Linked DNA regions of Rhizobium sp. SSA_523. The protein of the gene in region 2 interacts with the protein of the main gene of each other region in a pairwise test. Links are inferred from orthologs where the notes say so. Each region holds a gene or a part of one and is shown on either strand. Other genes may lie near its edges. The genes, in order: rpe and eno.

Evidence for each region.
Region 1: the proteins of eno (region 2) and rpe interact in binary tests that used the Escherichia coli proteins (3 or more experiments, as listed by UniProt). The link is inferred for Rhizobium sp. SSA_523 from one-to-one orthologs.

What each region holds. Positions count from the first base shown.
Region 1 is NZ_CP129382.1:1,072,783-1,085,928, reverse strand. What follows is about bases 1-2,970. They hold rpe (ribulose-phosphate 3-epimerase), read right to left. Parts: upstream 1,840-2,970; coding sequence 1,162-1,839; downstream 1-1,161. Other genes in these bases: QTJ18_RS13615 (ABC transporter substrate-binding protein), read right to left, coding at 1,957-2,970; QTJ18_RS13625 (hypothetical protein), read right to left, coding at 599-1,111; purB (adenylosuccinate lyase), read right to left, coding at 1-521. In the rest of the region: more of QTJ18_RS13615, read right to left, coding at 2,971-3,045; QTJ18_RS13610 (flavin reductase), read left to right, coding at 3,586-4,035; QTJ18_RS13605 (AAA family ATPase), read left to right, coding at 4,062-4,988; QTJ18_RS13600 (vWA domain-containing protein), read left to right, coding at 5,013-6,287; QTJ18_RS13595 (XdhC family protein), read left to right, coding at 6,284-6,604; QTJ18_RS13590 (XdhC family protein), read left to right, coding at 6,604-7,299; QTJ18_RS13585 (NTP transferase domain-containing protein), read left to right, coding at 7,296-8,948; QTJ18_RS13580 (TfoX/Sxy family protein), read left to right, coding at 8,953-9,276; QTJ18_RS13575 (NUDIX domain-containing protein), read right to left, coding at 9,415-9,831; QTJ18_RS13570 (DEAD/DEAH box helicase), read right to left, coding at 9,838-11,433; QTJ18_RS13565 (M23 family metallopeptidase), read right to left, coding at 11,663-12,985; QTJ18_RS13560 (ferritin-like domain-containing protein), read right to left, coding at 13,123-13,146. UniProt on the Escherichia coli protein: Catalyzes the reversible epimerization of D-ribulose 5-phosphate to D-xylulose 5-phosphate.
Region 2 is NZ_CP129382.1:848,977-858,322, reverse strand. The notes cover bases 6,462-9,346. They hold eno (phosphopyruvate hydratase), read right to left. Parts: upstream 8,599-9,346; coding sequence 7,324-8,598; downstream 6,462-7,323. Other genes in these bases: kdsA (3-deoxy-8-phosphooctulonate synthase), read right to left, coding at 8,757-9,346; QTJ18_RS12490 (FtsB family cell division protein), read right to left, coding at 6,849-7,166; pdhA (pyruvate dehydrogenase (acetyl-transferring) E1 component subunit alpha), read right to left, coding at 6,462-6,703. Outside these bases: QTJ18_RS12525 (GlsB/YeaQ/YmgE family stress response membrane protein), read right to left, coding at 1-134; lpdA (dihydrolipoyl dehydrogenase), read right to left, coding at 215-1,660; QTJ18_RS12515 (HP1242/YdcH family protein), read right to left, coding at 1,751-2,017; QTJ18_RS12510 (SGNH/GDSL hydrolase family protein), read right to left, coding at 2,110-2,748; QTJ18_RS12505 (pyruvate dehydrogenase complex dihydrolipoamide acetyltransferase), read right to left, coding at 2,765-4,174; QTJ18_RS12500 (pyruvate dehydrogenase complex E1 component subunit beta), read right to left, coding at 4,190-5,644; more of pdhA, read right to left, coding at 5,663-6,461. UniProt on the Escherichia coli protein: Catalyzes the reversible conversion of 2-phosphoglycerate (2-PG) into phosphoenolpyruvate (PEP). It is essential for the degradation of carbohydrates via glycolysis.

The DNA.
Region 1 (13,146 bases), 230 kb from region 2 along the record:
GCCTGGACCAGGCGCTTCCGGTTGCGGTCCATCTCGGCGTAGAACCGCGCGAAGGTGAGCCCCATGGTCGTCGGCTCGGCATGGATGCCGTGGCTGCGCCCGATGCGGATCGTGTCCTTGTGCTCGAATGCCCGGGTCTTGAGCGCGTTGAGCAGCCGGTCCATGTCCGAAAGCAGGATATCGGCGGCGCGCACCAGCTGGATGTTCAAGGTCGTGTCCAGCACGTCCGAGGATGTCATGCCCTGGTGGACGAAGCGCGAGTCGGGGCCGACAAATTCCGCAAGATGCGTCAGGAAGGCGATGACGTCATGCTTGGTCACGGCTTCGATCTCGTCGATGCGCGCGACGTCGAAGGTCGCCGCTCCGCCTTTCTCCCAGATGGTGCGCGCGGCCTCCTTGGGAATGACGCCGAGATCGGCCAGCGCATCGCAGGCATAGGCCTCGATTTCGAACCAGATGCGGAATTTGGTTTCGGGCGACCAGATGGCGACCATTTCAGGCCGGGAATAGCGGGGGATCATCGAGGCTTCCTTGGCGGTTTCTTGGTGTTGGCCCCGCTTTAGCAAGAAGAGGGCGCAAGACCAAGCCTGTTGTTCCGTCAGCGGGTCAGGCGAAGAAGCATGGCCGCAGCGGCGCAGAGGAGGAGCGGGCCGAAGGGCAGATAGAGCCTAAGGCCGATGACGAGGAACTGGTAGACGGCGGATGCCGAGGTGAAGCCGAGCTGCAGCAACCAGATGCGGCTCAGCGGCTCTGCATGCCATCTGGCATAGAAGCTGCGGTAATCGAGGGCGAAGAGGGCCGCCGTCACGCCGATGGTGGAGAGGGCAAGCAGGCTTGCGATGATCAGGAAGAGAAGGCTCCGCCTGCCGCCCAGCCGCGCTTTCAGCTGCGGGGCCAGCGCTGCGGTGACAAGCCAGGCGAGGGCGGCGCCGCCGGCGAAAACCGCAATCAGCCGGCTTTCCTCAGCCTCGATCTGTCTTTCCCCCTGCATCAAGGCAAGGGCGGCCAGTGCGCCACAACAGGCACTCCAGACGATGGCGCCGGAGAGGACCGGCACGATCCGTCCGGATCGTGATGACTTTCCCTCCGACCTCATGCGTCTCGTGGTCATTGTGACATTCGATCCTCACGGTCGCGGCAGATGGCCGCAAACTCTCGACTTTATGTCGACCGGCTGTCCGCTGCCTGCCGCAGCCCGTCAATATTGGCGCGATAGGCAGCAACACCGTCTCCCTTGTAGATTGCCGAACCCGCCACGAAGACATTGGCACCGGCCCTCGTCGCCGCGCCGATCGTCTCCACCGTAATGCCGCCATCGACCTCCAGATCGATCGGCCGGCTGCCGATCATCGCGGCGGCGGCGGCGATCTTGTCCAGCATGGCCGGAATGAACTTCTGCCCGCCGAAGCCCGGATTGACGCTCATGATCAAGATGAGGTCGATATCGTCCAGAACGTTTTCCAGAACCGAAAGAGGGGTTGCCGGATTGAGAGTGACGCCGACCTTCTTGCCGAGCGACCGGATGGTCTGCAGGGAGCGGTGCAGATGCGGGCCAGCTTCGGCATGAACGGTGATTCCGTCGCAGCCGGCCTTGGCAAAGGCCTCGAGATAGGGATCCGCCGGCGCAATCATCAGATGGCAGTCGAAAAAGGCCTGGCTATGAGGCCGCAGCGCCTTGATGACATCGGGCCCGAAGGAGATGTTGGGGACGAAATGACCGTCCATCACGTCGAGATGCACCCAGTCGGCGCCGGCTTCCACGACATCGCGCACTTCCTGGCCAAGCTTTGAAAAATCGGCGGCGAGAATGGATGGGGCGATACGGATCTGCGACGGCATGGGTTCCTCCAGGGAGATGATGCGCCGCTCTACCATTCCCGCAGGGCCGGCACAATTGCCCGTCAAGACGAAGGTCCAAGCGCAGCGAGGCTCCCTTTTTGCGGACCGCGCTATCGCCTAGTCGGTTTCCGGACCGACGAGCTCGAAATGGTCGTCCTGCCATTGCTGGAGCCGGAACGGATTGCGGCGCAATTCGTGGTCGGCGCCGAACTCTACGGGTCCTACCGCCGTCTCTGTCTGCATGCTTTTCAGCGTGTCGAGCAAAGCGCTGCCGCCCGCTTGCGCCGCGGCCATGCCTGCCTTGGCAACCTGCATGGCGGCGAAGGCGGGCAGGACATAGCCTTCCGGTTCCACGCCCTGGTCGCGCAGCACGGTGACCGCCGCCTCTGCCCCCGGCAGGCGCCGGTAATCGGGCAGGGCAATGGCGAGGGTGGAATCGGCGAGCGGCACCGGGCGGTCGGCGGCGCGCATCACATCGCCACCCAGAAAGGTCAGCTGCGCGCCGTCGGCTTCGGCATCCCTGGTCATCACGGCGACATCCGAACGGTCGCCGCCGACCACGACATGGCTTGCCCCGGCGCCGACGAGCCGGCGCACGAGCGACAGCTGCTGCTCCTGTCCGGGGCGGAACGTATCGACGAAGCTCGGCTTGATGCCGCCGGCCTCGATCTTCTGGCGCACCGTGCTGATCAGTTCGCGGCCGTAAATCGTCCCGTCGTCCACCAGGGCAACGGACCGGGTCCTGAACCGCGACAGGATGATATCGGCCATCTTCTGCGCCTCCATGCCGTCCACCGGCGCGAGGCGGAAAAACGGCCATTGGTAGCGATGCGCATCCTCCATCAGGATCCTGGACCGCACCGAGACGGATATGGCCGGAATGGCTTTCTCCTTCAGGACCGGCAGGGCATCGGCAACCGTCTCCACGCACAAGAAGCCGACCGCGATCGTGGCGCCGGCCGCGGCAAGCGCCTCTGCAACCGTCCGGCCCTGGCCTTCCTCGCAGGTCTCGTTGATGCTGACCACCGCGTTTTCGTTCCCAGCCGCGCGCGCGCCGGCCAGGATCTGCGCGCCGAGGGCGGCATAAGGTCCCTGCTGCGGAGCAACGACGCCGATCACGGCGGCGCGGGCGGCGCCGGCCGTCGGCAATCCCGAGGCAAGCGCGGCAAGGCCCAGCATGGCGGCGATGGACGGAACAGATTTCATACGCTTTGTTTTCCTCTCATCGCCTACATTTAGCTGCACTGCAGCGCCGGTCAAAGGAAAACCGAAGCGGACCTGCATTGGCCGGCCAACGCTTCGTCCGCTTGGTCTATTGGGGTGACGCAGGTTCCGGTCGGAAAACCATGGGACACTTTTCCAAAACCTGCTTGGGCACCCGGCATGGCTGAGCGCTTCACGCCCAGGCAAGGGTCCAAAAGGCGCCGATCCCGCAAGGCTTTCGATGGACAAGAGAGCCGCTCATGCCCATATGCTGGTGTGAAGCCGGAACCGGGCGGGACTTCGCCGAACGATAACCTGTGCCTGCCAAGATCCTTTGGTTCCGGCAGTGTCCTGTCCCGGCATCGGCGACCACTTGCGGGACTATTCAGCTTAGCGTGGAGAATGAATGTGACAGTTTCGGATGCAAACGGAGGCCAGCCGGCCAATCCTGTTTCGCGCAACGCACCCGCGGCGGATCCCGCACCTGCAAGCTTCACGCCTGACGGGCCGCAGCCGGTCGATCCTGTCCATTACCGCAACGGCATGGCGCGCTATGCGGGACATGTCCAGGCGGTGACGACGGAGTGGCAGGGGGTTCGGCGGGGCGTGACGGCGACGGCCGCCTGCTCGGTATCCGATGATCCGCCGACTGTGCTTGCCTGCCTGAATGTGGCCAATGCGAAGAATGCGATCTTCGAGAAGAGCGGCTATTTTGCGCTGAATGCCCTGGCGGCCCACCACCAGCCGCTGGCACGGGCGCTGGCCGGCTTCGAGGACCTTCCGACCGAGGAGCGGTTTTCGCTTGGCATCTGGCAAAGGCTGGTGACCGGCGCGCCGGTCCTGTCCGATGCGCTGGTGGCCTTCGACTGCCGCCTCCTGGAGGTCAAGGTCATGTCCACGCATATGGTGCTGTTCGGCGAGGTGGTGGGCCTGCATCTCGGCCCCAAGGCGGAAGCGCTGATGTATCTGGACCGGAGTTTTCACGCGCTGTAGACATGAGGACCGGGGGGAAAAGGATAATGGACGATACATCTCTGCCAGCCCTGCCGACGTCCATCGACGGGATGATCGCGCTGCTCGAAGGCCAGGATTACCTGGCGTCGCGCGCGCTTGCCACGGTCATCTACCTGTCCTTGAAGATGAGGCGGCCTTTGCTTCTCGAAGGTGAAGCGGGCGTGGGCAAGACCGAAATCGCCAAGGCGCTTTCGGCCTCGCTCCACCGACCGCTGATCCGGCTGCAGTGCTACGAGGGCCTGGATGTCGCATCGGCGGTCTATGAGTGGAACTACCCGGCCCAGATGCTGGAGATCCGCCTGTCGGAAGCGGCGGGATCGAGCGACCGGGACCGGATTTCGGCCGATCTCTACAGCGAGCGCCACCTCATCCGCCGCCCGGTGCTGAAGGCACTGTCGCAGCCGGGCGAGCCTGCGCCGGTGTTTCTGATCGACGAACTGGACCGCGCCGACGAGGCCTTCGAGGCCTATCTTCTCGAAGTCCTGTCCGATTTCCAGGTGACCATTCCCGAGCTCGGCACGATCAAGGCGGCGGAACCGCCGATCGTCATCATCACCACCAATCGCACGCGCGAGATCCACGATGCCCTGAAGCGGCGCTGCCTCTATCACTGGGTCGATTATCCCGATGCCGACCAGGAATTGTCGATCCTCCATCGCAAGGTGCCCGGCGCCGGTTCGGCTTTGTCGCAACAGGTCGTCGCCTATGTGCAGAAACTGCGGGGCATCGACCTCTTCAAGAATCCCGGCGTGGCGGAGACGATCGACTGGGCGACGGCGCTGACCGAGCTCGACCGGATGGCCCTCGATCCCGAAACCGTCTCCGACACGCTCGGCACGCTGTTGAAGTATCAGGACGATATCGCCCGTGTGCAGGGCGGCGAGGGGGCGGCGATCCTGGCAGAGGTCAAAGCGGACCTGATGGCGCGCTGACGGTGTGAATGAAGGAGTGAGGCGATGGGCGCAGCGGATGAGTTTGCCTTGCCGCCGGACCAGGTGCCCGGCGAGGGGCGTCTGGCCGACAATATCCTTCATTTCTCACGCGTTCTTCGCAGGGCCGGATTGAAGACCTCGCCGCAGGCGACGCTCGATGCCGTATCCGCCGTGCAGGCCATTTCCATCGGATCGCGCGACGAGTTCCATGCCGCATTGGCCAGTATCTTCGTCAAGCGGCGGGAGGACATGGCTGTCTTCGACGAGGCCTTCCGGCTGTTCTGGCGCAAGCGCGAGCTGATCGAGAAGATGATCCAGATGATGTCGCCGAAGGCGGCCGATCACCGGGAGCGGGAAAAACCGAAGCCGGCGGCGGCAAGGGTCAGCGACGCGCTGTTCGATCGTCACGCAAGCCCGCCAAAACGCGAGGCACCGCCGGAGATCGAGAGAGAGGCGCGGCTGACGGCTTCCGCATCGGATGTGCTCCGCAAGGCCGATTTCGCGCAGATGAGTGCTGCGGAACTGGCACTGGCGCGCCGGGAACTCGCCCGGCTGGTGCTCCCGCTCGACACGGTGACGACGCGGCGCTTCCGCGCCACCCATCGCCCCGCCCGCATCGATCCGCGACGCACCTTGAAAGCCGCCATGCGCACAGGCGGTGCGCTGATCCTGCCGCAGTTCAAACGCCCCCGAAAGGAGAGCCCGCCGCTGGTGGTGCTGGTCGACATATCGGGATCGATGAGCCAGTATAGCCGCATCTTCCTGACCTTCTGCCATGCCATGATGGAAAAGCGCCGGCGCTGCCATGTCTTCCTCTTCGGCACGCGGCTGACCAATGTGACGCGCGCCTTGCGCCATCGCGATCCCGATGACGCCATGCAGGCCTGCGCCGCGGCGGTCCCCGACTGGTCGGGAGGAACGCGCATCGGTGCGGCGCTGGCGCGCTTCAACCGCAGCTGGGGGCGGCGCGTCCTCGGCGGCGGGGCGGTGGTGCTGTTGATCAGCGACGGGCTGGAGCGGGATGATCTCGCCGAGCTGGAGCTGGAGATAGACCGCCTGCACCGGAGCTGCCGCCGGCTGATCTGGCTCAATCCGCTTCTGCGCTTCGAGGGTTTCGAGGCGCGCGCCCGGGGTGTTCGGGCAATCCTGCCGCATGTCGACGAATTTCGCCCCATGCACAATCTGAATTCGCTTGCCGATCTTGCGGCGGCGCTTTCCGGCCTTACATCGCAGTCTGCAGATCCACGAGACTTTCTCGCCCCTTCGGGCCATCCGCCACCGAAAAGGAGATCCACATGACCGGCACGATCGATCCGCTTCGCACGGCAGAGGCCTGGCGGCTGGATGGCCGCCCGGTCGCCCTGGCCACTGTCATCGAAACCTGGGGCTCGGCGCCGCGCCAGGCCGGCAGCCATCTGGTGATCGACGCCGAGGGAAATTTTGAGGGCTCGGTTTCCGGCGGCTGCGTCGAGGGTGCGGTGATTGCGGAGGCGCAGGATGTCATCGCCTCGGGTCAGGCGAAAATGCTGGAATTCGGCGTTGCGGACGAAACCGCCTGGCGCGTCGGGCTCTCCTGCGGCGGCCGGATCCGCGTCTATCTGGAAAGGCTGGATTGATGCAGCTTCAGCTTCTTGCCGCGCTCAATGCGGCGCGTCAGGCCCGTCGGGCGGCGGTGTTGGTCACCAATCTGGCAACCGGCGAAGCGCAGCTTCTGCTGGAGGGCGACGTCTGGCCGGAGGCTTTCGAAGAGGCCGCTTCCAAAGCACTGCTGGCCGGAAAATCGGCAGCAGTGGAGGTGGAGGGCGCGGACCATTTTCTTGCCGTTCATCTGCCGCCGCCGCGGATCGTCGCCATTGGCGCCGTTCATATCACCCAGGCGCTTTCGGCGCTTTCGGCGGTTCTGGGCTACGATCTGACGATCATCGATCCGCGCACCGCCTTCGCGACCCCTGAACGTTTCGGCGCTGTCGATCTGATTGCCGACTGGCCGGAGGATGTGCTGCCGGCGCGCCCGCTCGATGCCTATACGGCGCTGGTGGCGGTGACGCATGATCCGAAGATCGACGATTTCCCGCTTGCGGAGGCGCTGCGGACCAAGTGTTTCTACGTCGGCGCGCTGGGCAGCCGAAAGACCCATGCCAAGCGGGTCGAGCGTCTGACCGGACTGGGGCTCGAGGCGGAGCAGATCGGCCGGATCCATGCGCCGATCGGCCTTGCCATCGGCGCATCCAGCCCCGAGGAGATCGCGCTCGCCATCCTGGCGGAAATCGTCCAGGCATTCCGCAACCGTCCGCTGGCGGGACGCGCATGAAATTCGGCCCGCTGCCCACAACAGAGGCGGAAGGCGCCATCCTGGCGCATGGCGTCGTGCTCCCCGATGGGCGGCTGTCCAAGGGCACAAGGCTTTCCCAGGCGGATCTTGCCCGGCTTCTTTCCAACGATATCGACAGCGTCATCGTTGCGCAGCTTGCGCAAGACGACCTGACCGAGGACGTGGCCGCGGAGAGGCTGGTGGATCCGGTGCTTTCGCCTGGCATTCGAAGCGCTCCGGCGAGCACCGGCCGCGTCAATCTCTATGCCACGGAAAACGGCCTTTTGCGCGTCGACAAAGAGGCTGTCGATGGATTCAACCGCATCGATCCGGCGATCACCCTGGCGAGCCTTGCCGATTACAGCGCCGTCCATGCCGGCGACATGGTGGCGACCATCAAGATCATACCGCTGGCTGTGCCCGGAGCGATCGTCGAGACGGCGGCGGCGGTCCTGCGAGGTCGGCGGGCCCTGACCCTGAAACCCTATCGGGCGCACGGCGTGGCGCTGATCCAGACACGCTTGCCGCAGCTCAAGACCTCCGTCATGGACAAGACCGCCGAACGGCTGCAGCGGCGGCTGGCGGCATCCGGCAGCGTGGTGACAGGCGAGCAGCGCGTGGCGCATCGCGAAGACGAGGTCGCTGCGGCAATCACATCCGCCCTGCAGCAGGATCATGGATCGGGGCCGCATATGGTCATCCTGTTCGGCGCCTCAGCCGTCTGCGATGCGCATGACGTCCTGCCGCAGGCGATCCGCAAGGCCGGCGGCGTGATCGACCGCGTTGGACTGCCGGTCGATCCCGGCAATCTTCTGGTTCTGGCCCATTGCGGCGCCGTGCCGATCATTGTGGCGCCCGGCTGCGCTCGTTCGCCGAAGGAGAACGGATTCGACTGGATCCTGAGCCGGCTCATGGCGGGCGAAGTCCCATCCGAAGCGGATTTGTCGGGTCTGGGTGTTGGAGGACTGCTGATGGAAATTCCAAGCCGCCCGCGACCCCGGGAGGCCGATCGGCCAAGCCTCGCCGGACGCGATATCGGCGCCATCCTGCTTGCCGCCGGGCGGGCCAGCCGAATGGGAGAGGCGGGGCACAAATTGCTGGCCCGGTTCGACGGCGTGCCGCTGGTGCGCCGGATGGCGGAGCGGGCGCTCGATGCACTGCCGGGTCCTATCGTCGCCGTCACCGGCTATCGCGCTCCCGATGTTGCTTCGGCCCTTCACGGTCTGCCGCTGACGGTTGTCGACAATCCGGACTTTGCCACCGGCATGGCGAGTTCGCTGAAGGCGGGGCTTTCGGCGGCGGTCCTTTCCGACAGCGCGGGCGTCATGGTTCTCCTGGGCGATATGCCGGGGCTCACATCGGACGATCTGCAGCGGTTGAGCCAGGCTTTTGTCGAGGCGGAAGGACGCGCCATCGTGCGCGCGGTTGCCGCCGGCAAGCGCGGCAATCCGGTCATCCTGCCGCGTAGCACCTTCGCCGACCTGATGGCGCTGGAAGGCGATGTCGGCGCCCGCCACGTGATCGAAACCTGCGGCCTGCCGATCATCGACGTCGAGATCGGCGAGGCGGCGCATCTGGATGTCGACACGCCCGAAGCGGTGCTTGCCGCCGGAGGCATATTGCCTCCCATGAAGCAAGTGCCGGGATAGAGCCATGGACAATGCGGCGATCGAAGACATGTTCGAGGCTTTGGGATCGGTCAGCATCCGCCGCATGTTCGGCGGCAAGGGCATCTATCACCAGGGCATCATCTTTGCGCTCGAACTGCGAGACGAGATCATGCTGAAGGCCGATGCCGAGACGGCGCCGCTGTTTGCCGCCGCCGGCGCCCGGCAATGGTCCTATGAGGGAAAATCCGGCAAGGCCGTCCTGATGCCCTACTGGACGATACCGGAAGAGGCGCTGGACGATCCGGACAGCATGGCGAAATGGAGCCGGCTTGCCTTCGAGGCCGGACTGCGCGCATCCAGACCTTAGGGTCGAATTTGCACACGGTTTCCGGCGCGTCCCGCGGGGACATGGCGGAAATCGCTATACCCCGCGTCACGAAGCCTTGACGGATATTGATCCACCGGCGGCTTCGCTCCTCGGACCCTGATCGGGTCCTAATGCGCGTCAGCCTGCCTGCAGCAGGCGGACCGCATGACTCGTGAAGGCGGAGAGAGGGGTTGGCAGGGCATCGATGGCAAACCAGCCGAAGTCGGAGAGCTTGTCCGGCTCCGTCAGGACCGGATCACCATTGAAATCGTCCGTCACGTAAAGCACGGAGATCCAGTGCTGGCGATCGGCCTCGATCCGCTGCTCGCTGACGCCGAGGCAGTGGAGGGCACCGATGACAAGGCCGGTTTCCTCCTGCGCCTCGCGCCGCGCGGCATCCTCGGAGGATTCCATATGATCGACCTTGCCGCCCACGATGTTCCAGTGGCCGGCTTCCGGTGCCTTCAGGCGTTTGTAGAGAAGGATCTTGCCATCGTCGCGCCGGATTACGAGACCGGCGCCGAAACCCGGAAAATCAATGCCGGGAAGAGCCATCTGGCATCAGCCCTTGGCGTTGGCCACGATCAGCATGAAAGCCGGAATGTCGTCGCCGAAGCCGACCGGCGTCGGGCCGTCATCGTCATCACGGCGGCGGCGGCGTTCGCGGTGGTCGTCATTGGCAGGATAGGGGCGCGACTGGTTGCGGCCACCATTCTGCGGCTTGCGATGGTCTGCCTTCTGAAGTTCTGCCGCCACGCTGTCCGTCCTTTGTTCCTTTGGAGCCCGTTCACTGGGAGCCCGTTCAATGGGAGCCCGTTCAATGGGAGCCCGCTCAGTGGGAGCCCGTTCGCTAGGAGCCCGCTCGCTGGGAGCCTGCTCGATGACTTCGGCAGTATCGGCTGCCCGGATGTCAGCTTTATGACCGCGCTTGGACCGTCCACGATCCCGATCCCGATCCTTGTCGCGCTCGCGAGACTTGCCGCGCGCCCGACCGCTATCCTGGCTCTCCATCGGAGGCGGAAGCGCAGACAGATCGCCGCTTTCCCATTCGATCTGCTGGCCGATCAGCTTTTCGATCGCGTCGAGATATTTCGAGTCGGATTTGGTGACGAGGGTGAAGGCACGTCCGGATCGGCCGGCGCGGCCGGTGCGGCCGATTCGGTGGACATAATCCTCCGCATGGATCGGCACGTCGAAATTGAAGACATGGCTGACATCGGGAATGTCGAGGCCGCGCGCGGCGACGTCCGAGGCTACCAGAAGCGTGATCTGATTGTCCTTGAAGCCGGCCAGCATATTGGTGCGGGAGCGCTGGTCCATGTCGCCATGCAAGGCGCCGACGGAAAAGCCGTGGCGTTCGAGCGAGCGGAACAGATCCGCGACATCCTTCTTGCGGTTGCAGAAGATGATCGCATTCTTGAGATCATTCTGCGCCCGGATGAGCTCGCGCAGCACTGCGCGCTTCTCGTAATCCTTGTTGTGCGAAGCGACGAGGCGCTGCGTCACGGTCTTGGCGGTGGAGGAGGGCGGTGCCACCTCGACACGCTCCGGGTTCTGCAGGAAGCGATCCGCCAGCTTCTGGATTTCCGGCGGCATGGTGGCCGAGAAGAACAGGGTCTGGCGGGTAAAGGGGATCATCTTGGCGATCCGCTCGATATCCGGGATGAAGCCCATGTCGAGCATGCGGTCGGCTTCGTCGATGACGAGGATTTCCACACCCGTCATCAGCAGTTTGCCGCGCTCGCAATGATCGAGAAGCCGGCCGGGCGTGCAGATCAGCACGTCGGCGCCGCGCTCCAGCTTGCGGTCCTGCTCGTCGAAGGAGACGCCGCCGATCAGCAGCGCCACGTTCAGCTTGTGGTTCTTGCCGTATTTTTCGAAATTTTCCGCAACCTGCGCCGCGAGTTCGCGCGTCGGTTCCAGAATGAGCGTCCGCGGCATGCGAGCCCGGGCGCGGCCCTTCTCGAGAAGGGTCAGCATCGGCAGGACGAAGGAGGCTGTCTTGCCTGTCCCCGTCTGTGCGATCCCGCAAATATCGCGCCGCTGGAGGGCGGGCGGGATGGCACCGGCCTGAATCGGCGTAGGCGTTGAATAGCCCGCGTCGGTCACGGCGGAAAGGACTTTCTGGCTCAAGCCAAGATCAGCAAAAGTGGTCAAAGAGAAAACTGTTTCCGTTCGGTTCTGTGGAAGAACTCTGTGAGTCGGATCCGTATGAACGTCCGACGATGGCCGCGACATAAGCGCAAAGCCCGGCAAAGTCAAGAAAAGCGGTCAAAATGCGGCGCAAATGGTGAATTTGAGCCCCAGAACGGCGAAATGCCGAAAAAGCCGGAGGAGAGGCAGCGGGTGCGACGGGACCGGCCGCTCCGCGCAGGGCCGTCCGGCGTCACATATAGGTCGTCAGTTTCATGCCGGCATTGAGGAAGCGGATCGGATCCACCGCGTCACCATTGCGGCGGACCTCGTAGTGAATATGCGGTCCGGTCGACCGGCCGGTCGAGCCCGCTTTGCCGATGACGTCACCGGCTTCCACATGCTCGCCGACGCTCACCAGGGCCGCGGACAGATGCCCGAAGCGCGTGGTGATTCCCTGGCCGTGATCGATCTCCACCATATTGCCATATCCGCCGGAATAGCCGGACGAGATGACCTTGCCGCGCCCGGTCGCCTTGACCGGCTGGCCAATATCGGCGCGAAAATCAATGCCGGTGTGCAGGGCCAGGCGGCCGAGGAAAGGGTCGACACGGTTGCCGAAGGGGCTGGTAATGCTGTCGCCGGGTGCGGGATTGCCGAAAGGCAGGTCCTTGGCCGTCTGGCGGACATTGTCGAGGCGGTTCAAGGCAGCGTCCAGCTGGTCGAGAGAGGCATCGAAGGCGTTGAGATGCATCGGCTCGACGAAGGGGCCGCCGGTATCGCTCCCAAGCTCCGGCGCCTGGATTGGCAGGGCAACGCCGATCGGGCGCATGATCGCCGCCATCGCGCTCGCCTTCTTCTCCGCATCGGCCGTCAATTCGTGGATGCGGGAAAACTGTTCCTGCTCGATGGTCTTCAGCGAGAGCGTCACCTTGGAAAAGACGCGGTCCGCCCGATCGGCCACGCTTTCGTCGGCATGCGAGAAGGCGGTCGAGAGTCCGGCAGGCGATGCAGCGGGCGAGAAAGCGGAGGCCGTGGTCCGTGCCTTGGTGTTCTGGTCGGCGGAGAGGAGATGATCGATCGCCTTCAGGCCATCGCCGAGCATGGCCTGCTTGTCGCGCTTCTGCGGCTGGAAGGCATTGACCGGCGGCGCGGCTTCGCCGCCAAGGCCTTGCTCTTCCGCCCGCTCCATCAGGTCCCCGAGCTTGCCATGGCGGGAAAACAGGGCGCTCTGCTGTTCGAGCAGCTTTTCCACCTTCTGTTCCACCACCTGCTGGTCGAGAAGCTGGCGGGAGGTGATCCGGTCGAGCTGCGCCCGGAGGGCCGAAATACGGTCTTCATAATCATGCTGGATACGCGCCTGGCGGGCCATTGCCGCGCCGATCAGGTCGTCGCGCAGGACGAGATAGGTGGTCGCGGCGAGATAGCCGATCGTGAAGACGAGGACGAAACAGAGACCGAGGCCTGCCATCCAGGGACGGATCGCCATGTGGCGGATGCGATCGCCTGAAGCGAGGATCAGCACGTGCTGTCTGGCACGCTTGCCGAAAACACGATTGTCACCCGCCTCTGCCAAATCCGTCTCCCGTACGACTCGCTCAGCGCGATCAGCCTTGCCGGGATTACACCCTGTTAAGGTTAATGACGGGTTAAGCCGGTCGGCGTGGGGCGCGGGGCGCGGGGGCGGGAGGCGCTTGGAAGGCCGCAGGCCCGTCAGGCGTGGCTGGTGGCGGTCAA
Region 2 (9,346 bases):
CTTGCCAAAGCCGCGCCCACCACGCCGATAACGATGTTCATGAACACGCCGAAGCGCAGGTCCATCAACATGCCGGCCAACCATCCGGCCAAGCCGCCGATGATGATCGTGCCGAGAAAACCCAAACCTTCCATGACCGTCCTCCATGCTTCGGACACCCATATGGTTGCCCGCGCGGCCGGCCACAATGGCCGGCGCGGGGCAAGGCACAGCATCAGGCGTTCAACACCCTGCCATAGGCGTCGAGAACGCTTTCCTTCATCATTTCAGACAGGGTCGGATGCGGGAAGATGGTATGCATCAGCTCTTCTTCCGTTGTCTCCAGGTTCATGGCGATGACGAAACCCTGGATGAGCTCGGTCACCTCTGCCCCGACCATATGCGCGCCGATCAGCTCACCGGTCTGCTTGTCGAAGATCGTCTTGACCATGCCCTGGTCTTCGCCGAGCGCGATGGCCTTGCCATTGGCCGCGAAGGAATAACGGCCGACGCGAATGTCGCGCCCTGCTTCCTTCGCCTTGGCTTCGGTCAGGCCCACCGAGGCCACTTGCGGATTGCAATAGGTGCAGCCCGGGATCTTCGCCTTGTCCATCGGGTGGACGCCCGGCACGCCGGCGATCTTCTCCACGCAGATGACACCTTCATGCTCGGCCTTATGGGCAAGCATCGGCGGGCCGGCCACATCGCCGATCGCATAGAGGCCTTCGACATTCGTCTTGCCGTAGCCATCGATCACGATGCAGCCGCGTTCGGTCTTCACGCCGAGCGCTTCCAGGCCCAGATTCTCGATATTGCCCTGCACGCCGACCGCCGAGATCAGACGGTCCGCCGTGATCTGGCTGACCTTGCCGTCCTTCGTCTCGACATGCGCGGTGATCGAATCGGAGCTCTTGTCGACCTTGGAAACCTTCGCCCCCGTGATGATCTTCAGGCCGCGCTTCTCAAGCTGCTTGCGGGCAAAGGTGGAGATCTCCACGTCTTCGACCGGCATGATATTGTCCATCAGCTCGATGACCGTCACGTCGACGCCCATGGACAGGTAGAAGGACGCAAATTCGATGCCGATGGCGCCGGAGCCCATAACGACGATGGATTTCGGCAGGGACTCCGGCTTCATCGCTTCGAAATAGGTCCAGATCAATCTGCCGTCTGGCTCTATTCCGGGAAGCGCGCGCGGCCTTGCGCCGGTTGCCACGATGATGTGCTTGGCACTATAGGTTCCCTCGCCCAGCACGCCCTTCGGGACCGGATTCTGCGGCTGCACGACCGGCTTGGACATCTTGCCGACGCTGATCTCGCCCGGCTTGGTCAGCTTAGCCTCGCCCCAGATCACGTCGACCTTGTTCTTTTTCATCAGGAAGGCGACGCCGCCGTTCAGCCGGGCGGATACGCCGCGGGAGCGCGCGACCACGGCCTTCACATCCGCCGTCATGGTGCCGTCCAGCGTGAGGCCGAAGGATTTGGCATGATGGGCATGATCGAGGATTTCCGCCGACCGGAGCAGAGCCTTGGTCGGGATGCAGCCCCAATTCAGGCAGATGCCGCCGAGATGCTCGCGTTCCACGATGGCGGTCTTCAAGCCGAGCTGTGCGGCCCGGATCGCCGTCACATAGCCGCCTGGGCCGGAGCCGATGATGATGACGTCATAGGATTGAGCCATGGGCGCTTCCACTCCTTCCAGAACTTCGAACGGCCGTCTCAGCCGCTCTTTTCCATTGGTTTCAGGAATGGAGGCGCCGGTTGCCGCTTGCTAGACCTCGTTCTCCTCGGTCGACGGCTCTGCCCGCATCAACATCCCATAAATTTCGTCTTTCAGGGCCAGGCGTTGCTTGCGCAAGCCGACCATATAGGCATCGTCACAGGGTTCTACATCCGTCTCTGCCAGATGGATGCGATGATTGACATCCTCATACTGAGCGCAGATCCGGTGAAAGTGCCCGTCTCTTTCCCGCAGGCGGCGCATCTGCACGAGGTGCGCCGGAAATTCCTCGGCGAGCTGATGTGGCGTATGTGACATGATCTTTTCTCCGTCGTCGTGACTTCGATCATCATGCTACTCCCGCCGCCCGCTCTTCCTCCTTGATCCTGATCAACCCCGCCCTGGCGGGATCAGACGCCCAGCATCATGCGGACGATCGGCTCGATACCCCGGCCGATGGCCCGCGTGTTTTCCGCATCCAGATGGATGCCGTCCAGCGGTGTCGTGGTTGCGACCGACCCCGCATCGAAGAAGCCGCAGGCCATTTCGTCGGCCAGATCGCGGTAGAGGCTCGCCAGCATGGCCGATTCCTCCAGCGAACCGCGAAACATGGCGGCGAACGGCGCATTGGCGGTTTCGCATGTCTTCGGCGGCGCGACGAGGAGAATATCCGGCGCCTCAAAGTCGAAGCCCCAGACATGGTGACGGATCAGCTGCACCAGCCGCTTCATGCCATTCGTCGCCAGCGTCGCCGATCCGGCAATGCCGCGCTTCATGTCATTGGTGCCGAGCATGACGATCACCAGATCCAGCGGCTTGTGGGCCTCCAGAACGCTCGGGAGCAGCGCTGCGCCATTGCGATTGCAATCGGCCAGATGATCGTCATAGGCGGTGGTGCGCCCGTTCAGTCCTTCGGCGATCACGGTGACGCCCGGTCCGAGCGCTGCTGCGAGCACGCTCGTCCAGCGATCGGCGTAATCGTGCCGACCGAGGGATACGGGATCGTATCCCCAGGTCAGGCTATCGCCAAAGCACAGAACGGATTTCATCCATCCGCCTCCCGGATCACACCAGCATGCCCATCGGGTTCTGGATATGCCGCTGGAAGGCCGCTGCCAGTTCGGCGCCGAGCGCACCGTCGATCACCCGGTGATCGAAAGCGAAGGTGGCCGTCATGACGGTTGCGATCTTGATCTCACCCCCCTTGACCACCGGCTTTTCGATGCCGGCGCCGATCGAGACGATCGATGCATGCGGCGGGTTGATGATCGAGGTGAAGTTCGACACACCGAACATTCCGAGATTGGAGACGGCCGTGGTGCCGCCCTGATACTCGTCCGGCTTCAGCTTCTTGTCGCGGGCGCGGCGGGCCAGATCCTTCATCTCGTTGGAGATGATCGACAGGGTCTTGGTTTCCGCCTTCTTGATGATCGGCGTGATCAGCCCATCGGGAATGGCCACGGCAACTCCAACATCGGAATGCTTGTGCTTCACCCTCGCCGTCGATGTCCAGGAGGCGTTCGCCATGGGCACGTCGCGCAGAGCAAGAGCCATGGCCTTGATGACGAAATCGTTGACGGACAGCTTGTAGGCCGGAACCTCGCCCTTCTCCGTCTTGATCATCGGCGCGGACTTGTTGATCTCGGCCCGCAGAGCCAGAAGCGCATCCAGTTCGCAATCCATCGACACGAAATACGAGGGCACGGTCTGGCTCGATTCGGTCAGACGCGCGGCAATCGTCTTTCGCATGCCGTCATGCGGCAGAAGCTCATAGGAGCCTTCTGCGAAGAGCTTGAGAACGGCGTCATCCGCCATGCCCTTGGCCATCGGAGCTGCGGGAGCCGAGGCGCCGGTGGAAGCCGCGCCGGCACTGGCAGCCGGGCTGGCCGCCTTGCCTTCAGCAGGCTTGGCCGAGCCGCTCGCCACGGCCTTGTCGACATCCGACTTGACGACGCGGCCCTTCGGTCCGGATCCGGACAGCCTGGAGAGATCGATGCCGGCTTCCTTGGCCAGGCGACGCGCCAGCGGCGAGGAAAAGACGCGCTCGCCGGAGGCGGAGGACGCTGCCTCCGCGGTGTCCGCCTTGGCGGGTGCCTTCACGTCTGGCGTCTCCTGCCGCTCGGCCGGTTCGGCCTTCTGGACCTCCGCCTTTGGCTCTTCCTTGTTGCCGGTCTCGGCCTTCGGTGCCGAGGCGGCCGAGCCGCCACCCGCGGCGGCAGCTGCGACATCCTCACCTTCTTCGGCGAGAATGGCGATCAGCGCATTGACCTTCACGGCCTCGGTGCCGGCCGCAACCACGATCTTGGCAACAATGCCTTCATCGACGGCTTCGACTTCCATCGTTGCCTTGTCGGTCTCGATCTCGGCAATCACATCGCCGGACTTGACCGTATCGCCTTCCTTGACGAGCCACTTGGCAAGATTGCCCTCTTCCATGGTCGGCGAGAGGGCGGGCATGGTAATGTTGATCGGCATGAGCCTGCCCTCCTCTTACTTGTAGCAGACGGCTTTGACGGCCTGGACCACTTCGCCGACATTCGGCAGTGCGAGCTTTTCGAGATTGGCCGCGTAAGGCATCGGCACATCCTTTCCGGCAATCGTCAGCACCGGTGCATCGAGATAGTCGAAGGCTTCCCGCTGCACGCGATTGGCGATGAAATCGCCCACCGAAGACTGCGGATAGCCTTCCTCGATGGTCACCAGCCGGCCGGTCTTCTTGACCGATTCGACGATGGCGGGGAGATCCATGGGACGGATGGTCCGCAGGTCGATCAGCTCGACATCGATCCCTTCCTTCTCCAGCTCGGCAACGGCCTTGACCGCATAGGTCATGCCGATGCCCCAGGACACAAGGGTGATATCCTTGCCGCTGCGGTGAATGCGGGCCTTGCCGATCGGCAGAACGAAATCGTCGAGCTTGGGCACTTCGAAGGACTGCCCGTAGAGGATTTCGTTCTCCAGGAAAATGATCGGATTGGGATCGCGGATCGCCGCCTTCAGCAGGCCCTTGGCGTCTGCCGCCGTATAGGGCTGGATCACCTTGAGACCGGGCACGTGGCTGTACCAGGCCGCATAATCCTGGCTGTGCTGCGCGGCCACGCGGGCGGCCGCACCGTTGGGGCCGCGGAACACCATGGGTGCGCCCATCTGACCGCCGGACATATAGAGCGTCTTGGCAGCCGAGTTGATGATCTGGTCGATCGCCTGCATGGCGAAGTTGAACGTCATGAATTCGACGATCGGCTTCAGACCTGCCATGGCAGCACCAACGCCGACGCCGGCAAAGCCATGCTCGGTGATCGGCGTATCGATCACCCGGTTGGCGCCGAATTCCTGGAGCAGGCCTTGCGTGACCTTGTATGCACCCTGGTATTCGGCGACCTCCTCGCCCATGACAAAGACATCCGCATCGCGACGCATCTCTTCCGCCATGGCATCGCGCAGCGCTTCACGCACCGTCATCGTCACCATCTCGGTGCCGGCCGGGATGTCCGGATCGGCGGCGACCTCGGTCTTTGGCTGAGCCGGAACCTTGTTGTCGGCCGAGGAGTTCGGCTCGGCCGCGGCCTCGCGGGCCTTGCCGCCAGCTGCCTCCGATGTTGCCGCCGGCGTATCGGCATCAGCCTGCTCCGCATCGGCGGTCGCTGCGTCGGCCTTCGCTGCATCGGCCTTCGGCGCGTCAGAGATGGCATCCGCGCTTTCGCCTTCCTGCAGCAGAACGGCGATCGGCGTGTTGACCTTGACGTTTTCGGTGCCGGCATCGACCAGAAGCTTGCCGATGACGCCTTCGTCAACCGCTTCCACTTCCATCGTCGCCTTGTCGGTTTCGATTTCGGCGATCACGTCGCCGGAGGTGACCGTGTCACCTTCCTTCTTCAGCCACTTGGACAGCGTGCCTTCTTCCATGGTCGGAGAGAGGGCGGGCATCAGGATATTGATTGGCATTAGGGTCCCTCCCCGAAATCAGAGCAGAATGTCGGTGTAGAGCTCGGATACATCCGGCTCCGGATCGTTCTGGGCAAAATCGGCACTGTCGGCCACGACATCGCGAACATCCTTGTCGATGGTCTTCAGCTCGTCTTCCGAGGCCCAGCCTTTGTCCATCAGGCGCTGACGGACCTGCTCGATCGGGTCATGCTCCGAGCGCATCTTCTGCACTTCGTCCTTGGAGCGATACTTGGCCGGATCCGACATGGAATGGCCGCGATAGCGATAGGTCATCATTTCGAGAATGATCGGGCCCTTGCCGGAGCGGCAATGCGCCACGGCCTCGTCGGCGGCAGCCTTGACGGCGCGCACATCCATGCCGTCCACCTGCAGCCCCGGAATGCCGAAGGAGGCGCCGCGCTGGGAGAAATCGGTCTGGGCGGAGGCGCGCGACACCGATGTGCCCATGGCATAACGGTTGTTCTCGATCACGTAGATGACCGGGAGCTTCCACAGCTGCGCCATGTTGAAGCTCTCATAGACCTGGCCCTGATTGGCCGCGCCATCGCCGAAATAGGCGAGCGAGACATTGTCATTGCCGCGATATTTGTTGGCAAAGCCAAGGCCGGTCCCCAGCGAGACCTGCGCGCCGACGATGCCATGGCCGCCGTAGAAATTCTTTTCCTTGGAGAACATGTGCATCGAGCCGCCCTTCCCCTTGGAAAGACCGCCGCGGCGTCCCGTCAGTTCCGCCATAACGCCGCGCGCACTCATGCCGCAAGCGAGCATATGGCCGTGATCGCGGTAACCGGTGATGACCTGGTCACCGTCCTTCAACGCCATCTGCATGCCGACGACGACGGCTTCCTGGCCGATGTAGAGATGACAGAAGCCGCCGATGAAGCCCATGCCGTAGAGCTGGCCGGCCTTTTCCTCGAAACGGCGAATGAGCAGCATTTCGCGATAGGCCTTGAGTTCCTCGGCCTTGTCGAATTCGGCAATGGCTCCGCCATTGGATTTTGCAGGCTTTGCCGCCGTCTTCCGACCGGCTGCCGACGCGGCTTGCTTGGGCGCCATTCATAACCTCCCTGCGTGTTTGTTTGGTTATGAACACCATAGGCAAGAAAGGAGGGGCCAGCAATGCCCTAAATGCATGGCTCACATGAATATTAAGCAGCTGTATTTATTAATGAATTGGAACCTTAACCGGATTTCGGTTAATTCAGAAGTAGTTGTTGAAGATCACAATTTCATCGCCGCGCGACACGTTGAGCTGGTAGCGCGCGATCTCGTCAAGCATGTCCTTTTCAAGCGATCCATCGCTGAGCAGTTGCACCTGCCGCTCCAGCGCCTCTCGCTTCTTTACCAATTTGGACAATTCCGCTGCACGTTCAACCCGCGTGCGCTCGAATTTCTCCGTGGCGACGAGCCCGAGATTGCCGTGCACCGAGTGATAGCCGAAATAGGAGACGAAAGCGACGGTGATGGCGGGGATGACCAGCCGGCCGAATTTTCGTTTTTTGTGATGTCTCGTCCACATGCGAGATTATGCCCTGTAACGCAGTACCTGAGCGTCAAGGTGACAGAACATGCTTAAGCAATGGTTGATCCTCGTCGAAGTCCGATCGCCTGTCAGAAAAGAGAAATGGCGGCGCCTCGCAGCACCGCCATCCTGAATGCAACCGCGAGGGAGCCGATCAGCCCTTCAGGATCGAGCGGCCGGCAAAGCCCGCCTGCGGACCGAGGAGCTCCTCGATGCGGATCAGCTGGTTGTATTTGGCAATCCGGTCCGAACGGGACAGCGAGCCGGTCTTGATCTGCCCGCAATTGGTGGCGACGGCGAGATCGGCAATCGTCGAATCCTCCGTCTCGCCCGAGCGGTGCGACATGACTGCGCTGTAGCCGGCCTTGTGGGCGGTTTCGACGGCATCCAGCGTCTCGGTCAGCGAGCCGATCTGGTTCACCTTGACGAGGATGGAATTGGCGACGCCCATCTTGATGCCGTCGCGCAGGCGGGCGGAATTGGTGACGAAGAGATCGTCGCCCACCAGCTGCACCTTGTCGCCGATCTTGTCGGTCAGATATTTCCAGCCGTCCCAATCATCCTCGGCCATACCGTCTTCGATCGAGATGATCGGATATTTGCCCGCCAGTTCGGCAAGATAATCCGCCATGGCTTCCGGCTCCAGGCTGCGGCCCTCGCCTTCCATGGCATATCTGCCGTCCTTGAAGAACTCGGTCGAAGCGCAGTCGAGCGCCAGATGAATGTCGTCGCCCGGACGGTAGCCGGCCTTTTCGATCGACTTCATGATGAAATCGAGCGCTTCCGGCGCGCTTTTCAGGCCTGGTGCGAAGCCGCCTTCATCGCCGACATTGGTGTTGTGGCCGTTCGCAGCCAGCTCCTTCTTCAGCACGTGGAAGACTTCCGCGCCCATGCGCACGGCGTCGCGGATGCTCTCTGCGCCGACCGGCATGATCATGAATTCCTGGAAGTCGATCGGATTGTCGGCATGCGCGCCGCCATTGATGATGTTCATCATCGGAACCGGCAGAAGCCGCGCATTCGGGCCGCCGACATAGCGGAACAGCGGCAGGCCCGATGATTCGGCGGCCGCCTTGGCGACAGCGAGAGACACGCCGAGAATGGCGTTGGCGCCGAGGCGCGACTTGTTCGGCGTGCCGTCCAGCTGGCACATCAGATTGTCGATCAGGATCTGGTTTTCCGCATCATGGCCACCGATCGCGTCGAAGATCTCGCCATTGACGGCTTCGACCGCCTTTTCCACGCCTTTGCCGTGATAACGCGATCCGCCATCCCGCAATTCAACGGCTTCATGCGCGCCGGTCGAGGCGCCCGAGGGAACCGCGGCGCGGCCCATGCTGCCGTCTTCCAGGTGAACATCGACTTCGACGGTCGGGTTTCCGCGGCTGTCGAGAATCTCGCGCGCGACGATATCGGTAATGGCTGTCATGAGCTTTTCCTGCTGGTAAGTGCGGTGGAAATCACTGCCTGTCTTATCCAAAGGCACAGAAAATACAATGGCAGGAGCATGACAGCCCGACCCCGTCCTGCGGATGGCGATGGCAGCACGCCATCCGCGCCGAAGACGGCTATCCAGCCGGCCTCTGCTCAGACCGTCTTGGCGACCGTGTCGAGCGCCATCAGCCGCTCCAGCAGGCGTTCCAGATCCGCCAGGCGGACCATGTTCGGGCCATCGGACGGCGCGTGATCGGGATCGTCATGCGCCTCGATGAACAGGCCGGCCACGCCGACCGCGACGGCTGCGCGGGCAAGGGTCTCGACGAAACGCCGCTCGCCGCCGGTCGAGCCGCCCTGCCCTCCCGGCTGCTGCACCGAATGTGTCGCATCGAAGATGACCGGAGCGCCGAGATCGGCCATGATCGGCAGCGACCGCATGTCGGAAACCAGCGTGTTATAGCCGAAGGATGCGCCCCGCTCGCACAGGAGCACATTCGGATTGCCGCTTTCGGTGAACTTGGCCAGCACATTCTTCATGTCCCAGGGCGCCAGAAACTGCCCCTTCTTGACATTGATGACACGGCCGGTCGCGGCGGCGGCGACCAGGAGATCGGTCTGCCGGCACAGAAAGGCGGGGATCTGCAGCACGTCCACCGTCTCGGCAACGATCGCGCATTGCTCCTCGGTATGGACGTCGGTGAGCACCGGGAAGCCGAATTCCTGCTTCAGATCCGCAAAGA